3 regions of the Fusobacterium ulcerans genome follow, and region 2 is predicted to be linked to each of the others. Evidence: riboswitches for the same ligand, from Rfam matches in the RefSeq annotation. Region 2 holds a riboswitch; each other region holds the start of a gene.
The links. A riboswitch is a leader RNA that binds a small molecule or an ion and turns the genes downstream of it on or off. The one in region 2 is predicted to bind thiamine pyrophosphate.
Positions count from the first base shown of each region.

Region 1: it holds a riboswitch for thiamine pyrophosphate, as region 2 does, so the genes downstream of both, C4N20_RS07160 (YkoF family thiamine/hydroxymethylpyrimidine-binding protein) here and thiC (phosphomethylpyrimidine synthase ThiC) in region 2, are expected to answer to the same signal.
Region 3: it holds a riboswitch for thiamine pyrophosphate, as region 2 does, so the genes downstream of both, C4N20_RS11680 (thiamine ABC transporter substrate-binding protein) here and thiC (phosphomethylpyrimidine synthase ThiC) in region 2, are expected to answer to the same signal.

Region 1 is NZ_CP028105.1:1,526,839-1,532,384, reverse strand. It holds gene C4N20_RS07170 (ABC transporter ATP-binding protein) at 1-756, opposite strand, end outside; gene C4N20_RS07165 (ECF transporter S component) at 760-1,353, opposite strand; gene C4N20_RS07160 (YkoF family thiamine/hydroxymethylpyrimidine-binding protein) at 1,370-1,978, opposite strand; TPP riboswitch at 2,029-2,130, opposite strand; gene C4N20_RS07155 (CGGC domain-containing protein) at 2,279-2,713, shown strand; gene C4N20_RS07150 (VOC family protein) at 2,807-3,232, opposite strand; gene C4N20_RS07145 (acetamidase/formamidase family protein) at 3,362-4,264, opposite strand; gene C4N20_RS07140 (copper homeostasis protein CutC) at 4,450-5,058, shown strand; gene C4N20_RS07135 (DeoR/GlpR family DNA-binding transcription regulator) at 5,101-5,546, opposite strand, start outside.
Region 2 is NZ_CP028105.1:2,882,671-2,888,216, forward strand. It holds gene C4N20_RS13280 (sensor domain-containing diguanylate cyclase) at 1-238, shown strand, start outside; gene C4N20_RS13285 (alanine/glycine:cation symporter family protein) at 554-1,906, shown strand; TPP riboswitch at 2,017-2,115, shown strand; gene thiC (phosphomethylpyrimidine synthase ThiC) at 2,231-3,508, shown strand; gene thiS (sulfur carrier protein ThiS) at 3,526-3,738, shown strand; gene C4N20_RS13300 (thiazole synthase) at 4,032-4,808, shown strand; gene thiH (2-iminoacetate synthase ThiH) at 4,809-5,546, shown strand, end outside.
Region 3 is NZ_CP028105.1:2,519,846-2,525,391, reverse strand. It holds gene C4N20_RS11695 (ATP-binding protein) at 1-1,536, opposite strand, end outside; gene C4N20_RS11690 (DUF2284 domain-containing protein) at 1,706-2,299, opposite strand; gene C4N20_RS11685 (hypothetical protein) at 2,313-2,816, opposite strand; TPP riboswitch at 2,949-3,048, shown strand; gene C4N20_RS11680 (thiamine ABC transporter substrate-binding protein) at 3,105-4,079, shown strand; gene pyrB (aspartate carbamoyltransferase) at 4,333-5,397, shown strand; gene C4N20_RS11670 (dihydroorotate dehydrogenase electron transfer subunit) at 5,427-5,546, shown strand, end outside.

The DNA.
Region 1 (5,546 bases), 1.4 Mb from region 2:
TTCACATTTTTTCAGATAATTTTTTTTATATTCCTCTTCATCTATTATATCAACAAGATATTTATCAATATTTTTATCAACAAAACTACACCCTTTTCCTAAATGGAGAAGAGTGTAATCTATATCTTTCCAAAGAGATATTCTGTGGTCTACAGCTATTATAGTCACTTCTTTATCTCGATTTATATTTTTCAGTATATTTACAATTTCCTGACTGCTTTCATAATCAACATTGGCAAAAGGTTCATCTAACACTATAATTTTGGGCTCTACTGCCAATACACATGCCAGTGAAAGTTTTTGCTTTTCTCCACCTGAAAGTGATGATATTTTTCTGGCTCTCAGATATTCTATCCCAGTTTCATTTAAAACTCTGTCTACTACTTCATCCATTTTTTCCACAGGAAAAGCAATGTTCTCCAGACAGAATATTATCTCATCTTTTACTATATCCATACAAAATTGAGTATCAGCATTTTGAAACATCATCATAATATATTCTGCTCTTTTTTCTGGAGTATACTCATTTATATCTTTTCCAAAGAGCACTACTTCTCCTTTGGAAAGTATTCCTTTGCTGCTTGGATAAAGTCCTGCTGCCACATTGGCAAGAGTACTTTTCCCACAGCCAGAAAACCCTGTTATCAGATATATTTTTCCTTTATTAAAAGAATATGTAAATCCATCTACTATATTTTCTTTTGATGTCTCTCTATATTTGAAAATGATATCCTGACATTTTAAAACTTCTTCCATAGATTAATCTTCCATTTCAGGATCATTATTCTGTCCAAGAACATATCCACTCAATGCCCCTGTTCCAGCTAATTTATCAGCAGCAATTTTACAGATGATTCCTGAAAATACCACTGAACTGATAAGCCTTACTATAAACATCCATAAAAGCATCATTGGAGAATATTTTACAAATCCCCCTCTAATAAATCCCCATATAAAACTTGCTACACAAGCTGCTGCTGCTGCAAGGCACATATTCATCATAGAAAAGTTTCTATATTTATTCTTAGCAAATACAAGCTCCGGCCCCATTCCTTGAATTATTCCAGAAAGAATAACTATTGGTCCAAACATATTTCCCATGATAACCTCTATCAGAGCAGAAAGTACTTCTGATACTACTGCTACTCCTGATCTCTGTACGATATATGGTACAAAAGTAGAAGCCATAAACCACACCCCAAAAAGTATCTCATAGGCAAAAGGTGCCAATCCAAAAGGAGCAAGTATTGTTGCAAGAAAATTAGCAAAATATACAGCTCCTAAATATATAAATGAAAATATTACAGAAAAAATTGATACCATTATTACATCTTTTAGTTTCCAGTTAAACATTTTTCCTCCTGATATCCTAGTCTTTTGTTGGACTATTTACTGAAATAGTAACCTGTAAAATATAGTGTGACAGATTTGCCTCTCCATATTGGAATATCTCTTCCAATACACCAAATACATCATGAACATCTCCCTCTAGAATAGATATATAGTGAGAACTTTTAGCAAAAACTCCCTTGTCTTTTGCTGTCATTACTGCTTTAGCTATATGTTCCATATAGTCCTCTTCTCCCATTGGGTAGAAAGATATTTTACTTACAACATTAAATTTTTTATCTTTAATATTCTTTTCATTTACTTTTTCATCATCCACTTCCATAAATGAATCTGCATCAGTATCCCCTGGACACCCTTTAGAAAAAGTAGCTTCAAGAGCCATATGTACATTTTCTTTATAAGCATTTACAAAAAGACCCTTAACCACATCAAATACATGAGTGCTTTTTCCTCTCACACAAGTGCTTAATTTATCAGTTTGCTTCCACACTTTTGATGTGTCTGTTTTTTCAAGTCCCCCAAGAATAATATCTACAAAATTATCAGCCATTGGATAAAGAGAAAATCTACAACCAGATACTCCCTTACTTGCTCCACCTATACACCATAAACAATCTTTTAATCCCATTAAAAAAACCTCCTTTTATCTCTGCAAAAGGAGGTTTGATTACTTAAATAAATAATTCACACATTACTCCTTTCGCCGGTATTATCCGAATCAAGTTATGTGGGTTCAGGAACTTTCCTATCTCAGCCTTTTGGGCACCCCAGTAATTCAACTAAATTATAATATCACTATTCCTTATGAATGTCTAGCATTTCTTAAAAAAATCTGGATTTTAAAATATGAATTTTATTTATATAAATCATATCTTCAATCTTTGTTTTATGTTATTATATTTTTATACAGGAAACATAGGAGGGAGAAATGGAAAATATAAAACTTATCATCACTATTCAATGTGAAATTGCCAAAAGAAGATGCAGTGGTTTTCATTGTATGAATTCATTTTTTACTAGAACAGGAATATTTAAAGATTACCCTAAAAGTGAAGAACTTAGATTTCTTACCTTTCAATGTGGGGGATGTCATGGAAAAGGTATCAACAGTCTTTTAGGAAATGTCAACAAACTAATTGCTAAAGAAAATCTTATCACTAAAGATGAAGTTGCTATACATTTTGCTTCATGTGTAGCTTTTGATAATCATCATTCTGACAGATGTCCATTTATCAATGCTATGAAAAAAATAATAAACAAAATGGGATATGAAAATATTGTTGAAGGAAGCTATCTTTCTAAAACTGCTACAAGAAGAAGAGAAGAGGGAGTATACAAGGATTATATTGCCTTAAATAAATAAGAATAACACCCCAGTAATTAGAATGATTTAATCAACCTAGATTACTGGGATTTTTTTTAATTATTTTTTTATTATAAAATTATTTACAGTATTTCATAGCAATGCAAAATGAGGACTCTTGAAAACAGGCTTCATATAGCACAAGCAAAAAGGGTGTCCAGCAGGGTCTATCATAACTCTCCAACTATCAGAAAATTGTTTCTCTGCCATTGTTGCTCCACATTGAATTGCATACTGAACTGCTTCCTCTAAATTATTAACAGCAAAGTCTAAATGTGCCATTTGCTGTTGAGTTTCAGATTTTTCTGGCCACACAGGAGGTACATAATCAGGATTACGCTGAAATGTTATCCCAGGATATGCCCCTTGATATGTTCCTGGAGGACAAATACAGGCATAATCTTTATCATAAAAAGCTATTTCCCATTTGAGCAAATCAGCATAAAATTTTGCTAATTTGTAAGGCTCTAGACAGTCTATTGTAAATGAGTACATCTTGATTTTCAATTCATCATTCATTATGCAAAACCTCCTAAAATATTTTTTAGATTTATTATGTTTCGTCCATAAATAAAGCTTTATTTTTATAAAAATAATCTGTCCATATCTATAAATATTCTTATATTATTTATCTGTTTTTAATTTATCCTATGGAAGCTTATATCCATACTTTTCAAGAACTTCCAAAGGAAATTCAACTCTCATTGTAAGAAGTGGATCCACTACTTGACATACTGCCATATCAGAAATTAAAGACATAAGCATTCCTGTTCTCAAATCGCTCTGCCCAGAAGCATTTTTTACAAACTCAAACATCTCTTTTGCTGCCATATCTCCTGCTTTATCTAAAGTTTCAGCAGACTGTATAGTCATAACCTTTTCTCCAGAGTATAAAAATGGTACTGGAAGCTTTATATTTTTTAATACACTTACCTTTACAGTTATCTCACCAGCTGTTTCCAAACCACAGATAAAAACTTCTCCATCTCCCATTAAAGCATGGATATCTCCCATAGAGAGAAGTCCTCCATCTACATTTACAGGAAGATAAATTGTAGAACCTGTTGTTATTTTTTTACAGTCCATATTTCCACCATGTTTTCCTGGTGTGATTGTTGGAATTCCCTCTTCTCCTTCTGGAGCTGTCCCAATAACTCCTATCATAGGATTTACATCTAATTCCAATACATCATCAAATAATATTTTATTATTTCTGATAGAATAAATTACAGCTTCTCTTTTATCATATTTCTCATGAAAAACTCCTCCAATATTTGAAGAACGCATTACTCCCCATGGACGAAGCTTTATATCTCTTATCTCAACTTTTAATATATCTCCCTTTTCAGCTCCATCTACATATAGTGCTCCAGTTACAGGATTAGATAAAGCATCACTTCTATCTCCTAGAGGTCTTTCTGAACTAGTTATAGAATTGTCATAACAATCTCTTGTTTCAAATACTACTATCTCTCCATCTTTGCAGTGAGCTGCTGCTTTATTATCCCATTTAAGTGTGTCATTCACATAATCTTTGCTTATATATATCATTTTCTCCCCCTTTATTACCTTTTCTCTATTTTAACATTTCACTGAAAAAATGACTATATATTAAAATTTTAAATCTCTCCCTCTGGCATAAAGACAAAATATAGGATATAATATAAAAAATGAAATAAAAAATATATAACAAGTTGAAAATACAAATTAAAAATTTATAAAATAAGGAGAATCTTATGATAAAAGAAGTATGTGTAGAATCATTTTCTGAAGCTCTTGCAGCTGAAAAAAGAGGAGCTGACAGAATAGAATTATGTGATAATCTGTATCTTGGTGGAACTACTCCATCTTATGGTACTATCAAAATGGCTATGGAAAAACTTTCTATTCCAGCTTTCCCTATAATCAGACCTAGAGGAGGGGATTTCTATTACTCAAAAGAAGAGATAGAAATCATGAAAGAAGATATAAAAATATGTAAATCATTAGGAGCAAAAGGTGTTGTTCTTGGAGTTCTCACTGCTGATAATAAAGTTGATTTTGAAACTTTAAAAGAACTTGTTGATCTTGCCTCTCCTATGGAAGTAACTTTTCACAAAGCTGTAGATGAATTGAAAGATCCTGTTGAAGTGATAGATAAGTTTGTAGAGATTGGAGTAAAGAGAATTCTTTCTTCTGGTACAAAAGAAACTGCTCTGGAAGGAAAAGATATCCTTAATGCAATGATAAAGAAAGCTGCTGGAAGAATAACTATCCTTATAGCTGGAAAAGTTACAAATGATAATCTTGATGAAGTAGTCGCTGCTATTCCTTCTCCTGAATATCATGGGAAAAAAATAATATAACTTAAAAAGAGGACAACCAACCAGTTGTCCTCTTTTCTTAGTTTATTTATTTATAATTTTCACTCCATTTTCAAGATATTTTTTTAAAATATCCTCATCTAATCTTGAGTCTGTTATAATCAAATCTAAATTTTCTATATCGCATATTTTTATAAGAGAATTATTCTCTATCTTTGTTGAATCTGCCAGAATAAATACTTCTTCAGCTATTTCAGCCATTTTTCTCTCTACCAGTACCTCTTCAATAAGGAAATCAGTTACTCCTCTTTTTAGAGATATTCCCCCTACACAGATAAATGATTTATCAACTGAAAAATTATGCAGGAAATGCTCAGTTATCTCTCCTAAAAAAGCAAACTCAGTCTTGTTATATATCCCCGCTGCCAGAATAAGATTTATTCCTTTTACATCTGCTAATTCATTTGCTATAAGCAGAGAATTTGTAACAACTGTCAAAGAAGAATATTTATCCTTTATCAATCTTGCTA
Region 2 (5,546 bases):
TGTATTTCTTCCACAGATATCGTCAATTGAATGGATAATTCAAAAATTAAAAGGAGTTCTTCCAAAAGTTAAAAGGCTTTCTAAAGAACTGAATATAGAAAAATCTATATCTATAAGTATTGGAATTTATGAAATACAATTTTCTGATAGCTTTAGAGAAATATTCATTAAAGCAGATAAAGCTTTGTACCAGGCTAAAAAAAGTGGAAAGAATGGATATGAATTTTATTCTGATTAACTAGATAAACCAGATTCTTTATTTTGGAATCTGGTTTTTGTATATTTATAATTAAAAATTATTCCTTAAATAGTTAAGCATCTATCATATTCTTCTTGAATACTAAATTTAAACTTGAAATTTTTTAATATAACATAAAAAAATAGGATTCTTGTACTAAAAAAGAACTATTTTTCTTCCATATAAAAGAAAAAAAAATTTCATATTGACATTAAAATGAAAATAATGTATTATAAGTAAATCTTAAAAGTCCTATAGTTTATATAGGACTTTTATTATAACACTATTGAAATTCTTAGGGAAAGAGGAGGGAAAATGGACAGCGTATTGCAGGTAGTAAAGAGCATTAATAATGTTCTTTGGAGTTACTTATTGATTTTTTTACTGTGTGGAACAGGAATAATGTTTACAGTGATGCTGAAAGGAGTTCAGGTCACTAGATTTATGGACAGTGTTAGAAGGGTATTTCATAGAGGCTCAAGAAAGGGTCAGGCAGATTCCAAAGGGATGAATTCATTTCAATCTTTAGCTACTGCTGTAGCAGCACAGGTTGGAACTGGAAATCTGGCTGGAGCAGCTACTGCTATAGCAGCAGGAGGACCTGGAGCTATATTCTGGATGTGGGTAACAGCTTTTTTCGGAATGGCAACTATATTTGCTGAAGCTGTTCTTGCTCAGATATACAAAGAGGATATAAACGGAGAAGTGAGAGGTGGACCAGCATTCTATATCAGCAAAGGATTAAAATGCAAAGGTCTGGCAGTATTTTTTTCCGTAACTATAATAATCGCTCTTGGGTTTGTAGGAAATATGGTACAGGCAAATTCTATTGGAGAAGCATTTAAGGAAGCCTTTGGAATAAATCCAATTATTATGGGAGCTATAACTGTTGTTGTAGCAGGTCTTATATTCAGAGGCGGAGTAAAGCAGATAGCTTCCTTCACAGAAAAAATAGTACCTTTTATGGCTGTATTGTATATGATAGGAGGACTATATATACTTCTTTCTAACTTGAGTGGAACTATTCATGGAATAGAAATGATATTTGTAGGAGCATTCAACCCTAGAGCTGCCACAGGTGGACTGTTGGGAGTGGGGGTAAAGCAGGCTGTAAGATATGGAGTTGCAAGGGGATTGTTTTCCAATGAAGCAGGAATGGGAAGTACACCTCATGCCCATGCTATAGCCAAAGTCAGGAATCCTATAGATCAAGGTATAGTGGCAATGTTTGGAGTATTTTTTGATACATTTATAATACTTACTATAACTGCTCTTATAATATTGTCAAATGTACCGATAGATGGAAAAATGACAGGGATAACATTGACACAGTTTGCATTTAAACAAGGAATGGGACAATTAGGAACAATATTTGTAGCTGTTGCTCTTCTTTTCTTTGCTTTTTCTACTATTATAGGCTGGTATTTCTTCGGGGAAGCAAATATCAGATATCTTTTTTCCAGTAAGAAAAGTGTGGACATATATTCATATGTGGTTTTAGTTTTCATATTTCTAGGCTGCCTTTTAAAAGTGGAGCTAGTATGGGAACTTGCTGATATGTTCAACGGACTTATGGTACTGCCTAATATAATCGCACTTATTGGATTATCCGGTGTAGTAAAAAAAGGACTGGAAGAATATAATAGGAAAGAAGGAGACTTTAAATAGGAAAGAACAATTTACTTTAAGAAATTTTCAATAGTGTGTAAGAAAAAGAAAAAATTTGACAAAAATGTTTTTAAGTAATATAATCGAATCGTAAAAAAGAAAATAATAATTAAAACTGCTAGGGGAGCTGAAAAGCTGAGAAGGATAAAACCTGACCCTTGGAACCTGATCTGGATAGTACCAGCGGAGGGAAGCAAGTTATCTTTTCAGCCTTATTTAGAATTATCTGGCAGAAAGTAGCACATTGCTCTATACCGTTTGGTATAGGGCATTTTTTATTTTCTGCCCTATAACTCAGGAATAAAAAACTTAGGAGGAAAAAATATGTATTCAACACAAATGGAAGCAGCAAAAAAAGGCATCTTCACAAAAGAGATGGAGATAGTAGCAAGAGATGAAAATATGACAAGGGAAGAGCTTATGGAAAAAATGGCTCAGGGAAGAGTTGTTATACCAGCTAACATCAATCATAAAAGTCTTTATCCAAGAGCCGTTGGAGAAGGAACTAAAACTAAGGTTAATGTAAATCTTGGAGTATCAGAAGATTGCTGTGATTACTGTGGAGAGATGGTAAAAGTTCAAAAAGCTATTGAATATGGAGCAGATGCAATAATGGACTTGAGTACTTTTGGAGATACTAAGAAATTCAGAAGAGAGCTTGTGGAAAAATCAACAGTTATGCTTGGGACAGTACCTATGTATGATGCAGTTGCAAAGCTTGGAAAAAATATAAAAGACATGTCTGTAGAGGAATTGTTCAGAGTAGTAGAGGAGCATTGTGAAGATGGAATTGATTTTCTTACTATTCATGCAGGTCTAAACAGAACTTGTGTAGATAGATTAAAAAATAATAAGAGACTGACTAAAATAGTAAGCAGAGGAGGTTCAATATTATTCCAATGGATGATGCTGAATGATAAAGAAAATCCTTTCTTTGAGCATTACGACAGACTCCTTGATATCTGTAGAAAATATGATGTGACACTTAGTCTGGGAGATGGACTTAGACCGGGAAGTATTCATGATTCAACAGATGCACCACAGATTCAGGAGCTTTTAATACTTGGGGAGCTTACAAAAAGAGCATGGGAAAAAGATGTACAGGTAATGATAGAAGGACCAGGTCATGTACCTATGCATGAGATTGTAACAAATATGCAGATTGAGAAAAAATTATGCCACAATGCACCTTTCTATGTATTAGGACCTTTAGTTACAGATATAGCTCCTGGATATGATCACATTACAGCAGCTATTGGAGGAGCTATTGCAGCATCATCTGGAGCAGATTTTCTTTGCTATGTAACACCAGCAGAGCATTTGAGACTGCCTACTCTGGAAGATATGAAAGAGGGAATAATGGCATCGAGAATAGCTGGACACGCTGCTGATATAGCAAAGGGATTAAAAGGAGCTATAGAGTGGGATCACAGAATGAGTAAATTCAGAGGAGAGCTTAACTGGAAAGGGATGTTCAGCGAATGTATAGATCCTGAGAAGGCAGAAGCTTACAGAGCATCCTCTGCTCCTATAGAAGAGGAAGTATGTACTATGTGTGGAGATCTTTGCCCAATGAAAAGATGCAATGAGATTTTAGATTAATATTACAAGGAGAAAATATGAATATACTTTTAAATGGAAAGGACTATTCATCAGAAAAAATATCCACTGTAAAAGAGCTTCTTATGGAACTGGAAAGAGAATGGTCGATAGAACTCGGTGGAGCAGTTGTTCTTGTAAATGATGAAATAGTAAAAAAAGATAGATGGGAAGCTACTGAAATATCTGAAAATGCAGAAATAGAAGTACTTTCTTTTGTATCTGGAGGGTAGAAGAAAGTTTGATTACTAGTTATTTATATGTAAAAAACCAAGGATTGTTTCATATTCGAGAAACTTGATTAATTAGGCTCATGGCAAAGAAGGATTACAACAGCTTTGCTGTTGCATCTCAGTAATTATAACAATTAAAATTGCTTAATTACTGGAACTCAGCTTTGCCTCAAACAGTTATATTTTTTAGCGTTCAATTTCGCTGTATTAATCTAACTTTCTTTCATAAATTACACAATCCTTTAAGTTTTTATGAAAAATTATATATTTTAGATAGAAAAAAGGAAGGTAAAATGGATAAGTTTATATTAAAAGGACATGAATTTGGAAGCAGACTTCTTACAGGTACTGGAAAATTTTCAGATAAAAATTTAGTAGCTCCTATGTTGGAAGCCAGTGGGTCACAAATAATAACTATGGCATTAAGAAGAATAAATTTTCAAAATCCTAAAGAAAATATATTGAATTATATCCCTAAACATATAACTCTTCTTCCTAATACATCAGGAGCAAGAACAGCAGAGGAAGCTGTAAAGATAGCGAGAATAGCAAGAGAAGCTGGATGTGGTGATTTTATCAAAATAGAGATAATCAATGATTCTCAATATCTTATGCCAGATAATTCAGAAACAATAAAGGCTACAAAAATACTAGCTGATGAAGGATTTATTGTACTTCCATATATGATGCCTGACCTTATAGCAGCTAAAAGAATGGAAGATGCAGGAGCAGCAGCAGTTATGCCTTTAGGGTCGCCTATTGGTTCTAACAGAGGAATAGTAACTAAACCCCTTATAGAAATGATGCTGGAAACTAACAGAGTTCCTATCATAGTAGATGCTGGAATAGGAAGACCATCTGATGCTGCAATAGCTATGGAGATGGGATGCGACGCTGTCCTTGTAAATACAGCAATAGCTACAGCACAAGATCCAGTGAAAATGGGAAGAGCTTTTTCATTGGCAGTAGAAGCTGGAAGGGAAGCTTTTCTGGCTAAAATAGCAGAGGAAAAGAGATATGCCAGTGCTTCATCACCATTGACTGGATTTCTTTTCAGAGGTGACAAATAAGTGAGCTATTATGATGAACTTGTAAAATGGAAAGATTTTGATTTTGAAAACTATTTTTCTAATGTTACAGATGAAGATATAAAAAAAAGCATAGGGAAGGATAAACTGGGAATATATGATTATTTAAACCTCCTTTCACCAAAGGCTCAAGATCATCTGGAAGAGATGGCAGTAAAAGCTGCAAAGCTTACAAGACAGCACTTTGGTAATGTAATAGGATTGTATCTTCCAATATATGTTTCAAATTATTGTACAAGCAACTGCGTCTACTGTGGTTTTTCAAAAAAGAATCATATAAAAAGAAGACATATGAAATTTGAAGAGATAGAGCATGAAGCACAGGAAATAGCTAAAAGCGGAATCGGAAATATACTTCTTCTTACAGGAGAGGCGAAAGGGCTGGTAGATAAAGAATATCTCAAAGGCGGAATAGATGTATTGAAAAAATATTTCTCCTCTGTTTCGATAGAGGTTATGCCTTTAGATGAAGAAGATTATAGATATCTGGCAGAAGATGGACTGGATGGACTCACTGTATATCAGGAGACATATGACGAAAAAAGATATGAACAGGTGCATCTATCTGGAGAGAAAAGAAACTTTAAATATCGTCTTGATACACCGGAAAGAGGAGCAAAGGCAGGAATCAGAACTATTGGAATAGGTGCTCTTCTTGGACTGGGAGGTATCAGGAGTGATGCTTTTAAGACAGGGCTTCATCTGAAATATCTCATGGAA
Region 3 (5,546 bases), 360 kb from region 2:
TGAAAATCTAAGTAAGTGTTCAATCAAATTATTAACCCTTTGAATTGAATTTTCCATCATACTGATAGCTTTTTCTTGGGATTTATTAGATACTTTCATTTTAATAAGATAAATTCCATTTCTTATTGTTCCAAGAGGATTTCTTATTTCATGTGCCAAACCAGCTGATATCTGTCCTATAGTTATCATTTTATTTTCTTGATGGAGCTTTCTCTCTATAATAAGTTTTTCTGTTATATCTTCTATACTTAAAATTCTAAGCTTTTCTTCTCTTGAAATATAAGGAGATAGTTTAACTTCATAACATCTGCTTTTTATTGTTTTTCTAAATTTAAGGCTAATATCTTCCTTCCATTGAGAATATTTTGATATTTCCAATAGTTCAGATAAAAAAGAAAATTCAAAAAGGCTTTTTTCCACTACATCCTTCCTGCTTTGAGAAAGTAAAGTCAAAAAGGCTTGGTTGCATTCTATCACTACACAGGCTTCATTTATAATAAACAGAGCTATATCCAGATTATTCAATATCATACTGATATTTTTCTTATTTTCTTCAATTTCTTTTGTTTTCTCCAACACTCTTCTTTTAAGAAAATAATTCCATATATAAAGTCCAATTAAACATATAAGCAAAATAATTGCAATATTAATAAATGACTCCAGCTCTCTTTTTTCTCCTCTTATAGACTCGGAAATTCCAAACCATTTCTGTTGAACCTTTGGCACTATCTGATTTTTCTTCATCTGTAAAATACCCTTATTAAGTACTGTCAGCAGCAGATCAGAATCTTTATTCACAGCCAATACTACATCCTTTTCATATAAAAGAATCACATTGTATTTCTGAGTTTCATAAACATTGTACTCTTTCCAATAAGTAGAAATAACAACTTCATCTCCTATTGCAGCATCAACAACCCCCTGCTGCAAAAGTTCCAGAACTGTTTTTGTATCATTAACTGGAACAAATTGAACCATTGGTTTTCTTTCTTCTTTTAAAAAATTATTGATATACTCTGCTGCTAAATCTCCTTTTGGAATTGCTATCTTTTTTCCTGACAACTCCATAATATCCAGTATATTACTTCCATCCTTTGGAGAAATAACTACAGTTTTCAACCGATATATCCGAATAGAAAAATCAAATTCCTTTGCTCTGCTTTCACTGGGAAACATATCACATACATCAATTTTCTGCTCTCTCAAAGCTTCCACTAAATTGTAAAAAGTATACATATTTATAGTAATAGGTGTTGCTGTTTCAATTGACAGAAAATTTACATAATCAACAATCAGTCCAGCATACTCTCCTGTAGCTTTATCATAGTAGGAAATTGGAGGAGCGGTAATATCACTTCCCAGCCGAATTGGGCTATGAACCTTCAAATAATCCTTTTCCCTTTCTGTAATAGGTGATGAATATTTCAAATATGTTGGAAGAGTTGTTCCATATTTCATAACTACAATTTGATTCCATAAAATAATACATACCACTACCATAATTACAAGGATGAAATGTTTTTGAATATTTTTCATAAAAGCCCCCCAGAAGTTTTTATATATCTTTTATCTAAATTGAAATTTAGTATTTTAAAAAATATAAGAAAAGAGCTAAGATAGAATTTTTTTGTCCTTCTCAGCTCAATTTCACTTTTCTCTCTTTTTGATATTTTAAATATTTTCAGCTGCTTAGAGCAGATATCATTTACTTTAACATTCTAAGTTCCTTTTCAAATCCCTCTATCTCTCTTTTAGTCATAAGTCCTGTAACTAAAGAAAAATATTCAGGCAGACGAGTCTCTGTTGCCCATTTCAATTCATAATCCAATAACCTGCTTGAAATTCCTCCTACATCAAATCCCATTGATTCAAGAGAATATCTCATCATATCAGGATGCTGGCATTGAGTATTATTTTTTCTAGAACAGTCATCACATATTTTACAGCCCCCAGCAGAAAGACTTTTACTTCCTTCATACCTTTTCTCCACTCTCAAAAGCTCCATCATTATTTTATCCTTCATATATTTAAGAGTTTCTGTAGTATAGTCATTTATTTTCTCTTTTGTATTTACTTTATCCAAAGTCTCTTCATCAAAAATAATTTTAACTCCTACAAGATATATGTAGCTGTAATTTTTTAGATAATCTTCTACATCAAAATTATAGGGAGGACATGACCATGTACTTCCATAGTTTCTGCATTCCTTACAGAATTTTTCAAACTTTTCTCTATCACAGTAATCTTTTTTCAATTCCTCCATAGATATCTTTTTGGATGTTACCTCTGTTCTATACATTTTTTCCTCCAGATTAGAATATTCTATATCCAAAAACTAAAGATAATTGTTTCAATCTATCTGATCCTCTTCTGTCTCCATCTATTTTTGTTTCTGAATAAAGAAGCTCTGCTTGGAACGGCATAAAGTCTACTCCAAATCCTCCAGCTATATATCCTTTTCCATCTGGACTTGAATTTCTTACACTTTCATTTGTCATAAGCACTCTACCAGCTTTTAATACAATGTATGGTTCGAAAAATACTGGAAGAAGATTCCATCTTGCTACAAGATATACTGGAACTGTTCCTATATCAGTACCTCCAGTTTTCCCATTATATGCTATCCCTGCTCCCAAATCAGCAAGAAGAAAATCCTGAGTTGCCTCAAAACTAAATGTTGGTGCATAATTTTCAAATGACCCGCTCTCATGATTGTATGAATTAGTTTCAGTTATTGCTCCTATTCTTAAATAACCATCTACGGCAAAAGCTGACATTGAAACTGCAAAAAATATCATCAGTAGTATTTTTTTCATAAAATCCTCCTTAAATTCTTTTACTTTTTATTTTTTATATGATATATTAGATTATACAACAAAGAATAAAAAATATAAAGCAGTTATTTGACAAACCTTATATTCAAGTGTATAGTTAGTTTGTATAATTAAATATTATCATACGGGAGCTGAAAAGCTGAGAGGAAATTTTATTTCGACCGTCAAACCTGATTTGGATAATGCCAGCGTAGGAAATGTTTTGAAGTTGTCTTGTTATCTTTCTCAGGCAGCTTTTTTTATTGCTCCCAAAATTTCTAGGAGGATGTTATGAAAAAATTTGTTTTATCATTATTTTTATTATTGTCTGTCTCTTCTTTTTCAGAAGAAATAGTAGTTTACGGACCCAGCTCTACAAAATGGATAGGAAAAACTTTTGCTCCAATATTTAAAGAAAAAACTGGAGTGGATATTAAATTCATATCTATTGATGGACTTGTATCAAGACTTAAACTTGAAGAAAAAAATCCTAAGGCAGACGTTGTTATTGGACTGACTTCTTTAAGCACTGAAATAGCAAAAAAGGAAAATCTTATCACTCCTTATATCCCTAAAAATACTTCTAATATAAAGAGTAATGACTTTATAATGGATAAAGAAGGATATGTAACTCCTTTTGACTATGGACTTCTTGCTATCAACTATGATACAAAAAAAATCCCTGTTCCTCCAAAAAATCTTACAGAACTTGGAAAACTGGAAAAACAGCTTTTAGTTGAAAATCCTGCTACTTCATCTACTGGGGAAGAAGCTCTTCTATGGAGTATAGCTCTCTATGGAAAAGACTGGAAAGATTTCTGGACTGCTTTAAAACCTGCCATATATACAGCTGAACCCGGTTGGAGTGAAGCATTTGCTAAATTTACAGCTGGTGAAGCTCCTATGATGGTTGGATATGCTACAAGCAATCTTTTCTTTTCACAAGATGAAGAACAAAGCAGATTCAGCAGCTTCCTTTTAGAAGATGGAACTTTTATGTATTTAGAAGGTGCATCTCTTGTAAATAAAAAAGAAACAAAAGAGGGAGCTAAAAAATTTATGGAATATATTCTTAGTGAAGAATTTCAAAGTCTGGTTCCTAAAAAGAACTATATGTTCCCAGTTATTGAAACTCCTCTTACTGAAGAATTTAAGTTTGTTCCAACTACAGAAAAGACTGTAAAGCTTAGTGATGAACAAGTAAAAGACCTCGTTAATAATCTTGATAGATACAAATCAGAATTGATAGAAATTTTAAAAAAATAACATGAATTTTCTCTTGAATTTTTCTAAAAAGTATGATATTATAATCAAGATATAGAAAAATATAAGGAGGCTATGGATATATGAAGATATTTGATGATAAATTGAATATATCAGTTTTTATCTTAGGATTCTTTTATTTTATTTTTCTATTTTTAAATATTTTAAAAAACATTTTTATTATAGGGAATGGAAGTCACATCATTTTGTGATTTTCATTCCCTTTTTTATATTATTGTATTCATGGGAGGGTAATATGAAAGATTTTATATCAATAAAAGATTTGACAAAAGAGGAAGTCTTAGAAGTTTTGAATTTAGCTCTTGAATTATCTGAAAAACCAGAGCCTAAATTAATAGATGAGAAAATAGTGGGAAGCCTTTTCTTTGAACCATCTACTAGAACAAGATTATCTTTCACTTCTGCTGCATATAGAATTGGAGGAAAAGTTCTAGGTTTTGATTCTCCAGATGCTACTTCTGTTAAAAAAGGAGAATCTCTAAGAGATACAGTAAAAATGGTAGAAGCTTATTCTGATATCATTGTTATGAGACATAATATAGAAGGTGGACCTAAATTCGCCTCTGAAGTTTCAAAAAATCCTGTAATCAATGCTGGAGATGGTTCTAATGAACATCCAAGCCAGACACTTTTAGACCTTTTCACAATAAAAAAAGAACTGGAAAAAATAGAAGGTGTCAAAATAGCTTTTGTTGGGGATCTTAAATATGGAAGAACAGTTCATTCTCTTACTAAAGCACTTGAAATGTTTGATGCTGAGTTCTACTTTGTAGCTCCAGATTCTATCCAGATACCTGAATATATCACAAAAGAGCTTGATGAAAAAGGAATGAAATATTGTATCTGCTCTGAATATGAGCCTATTCTTTCTGAAATAGATGTTCTTTACATGACAAGAATCCAAAAAGAAAGATTTGAGGATATTGAGGAATTTAACAAAGTCAGCGGAGTATATAAAATATCAAAAGAAACAATAGTTGGAAAATGTCAGGATCATATGATTGTTATGCATCCGCTTCCTAGGGTTGATGAAATAAGCGTAGATTTAGATGATACAAAACATGCTCTATATTTTAAACAGGCTGCCAATGGAGTACCTGTGAGAGAAGCTATGTTTGCTCTTGCACTGGGAGTAAAAAAATCCACTGCCCCTGTTAAAGAAGAAAAAAATGTAGTAGCAAATGATAAAATTGTATGTTCTAATCATAAATGTGTAACTCATTTTGAAGAAACACCAAATAAAGTAGTAGTAAAGGATTATGGGAAATTCTGCTACTATTGCGGTAAGGAAATAAAATAATTTAATATATATGATTTGTAGGAGGAAAAATGTTTTTAGAAGATTGTCTAATTTTAGAAAATAAACACATTGCAGGACAAAATTATCTTATGAGATTAAAAGCTGAAAAAAGCATTCCAGTATCAAAAGCTGGGCAGTTCTTTATGATT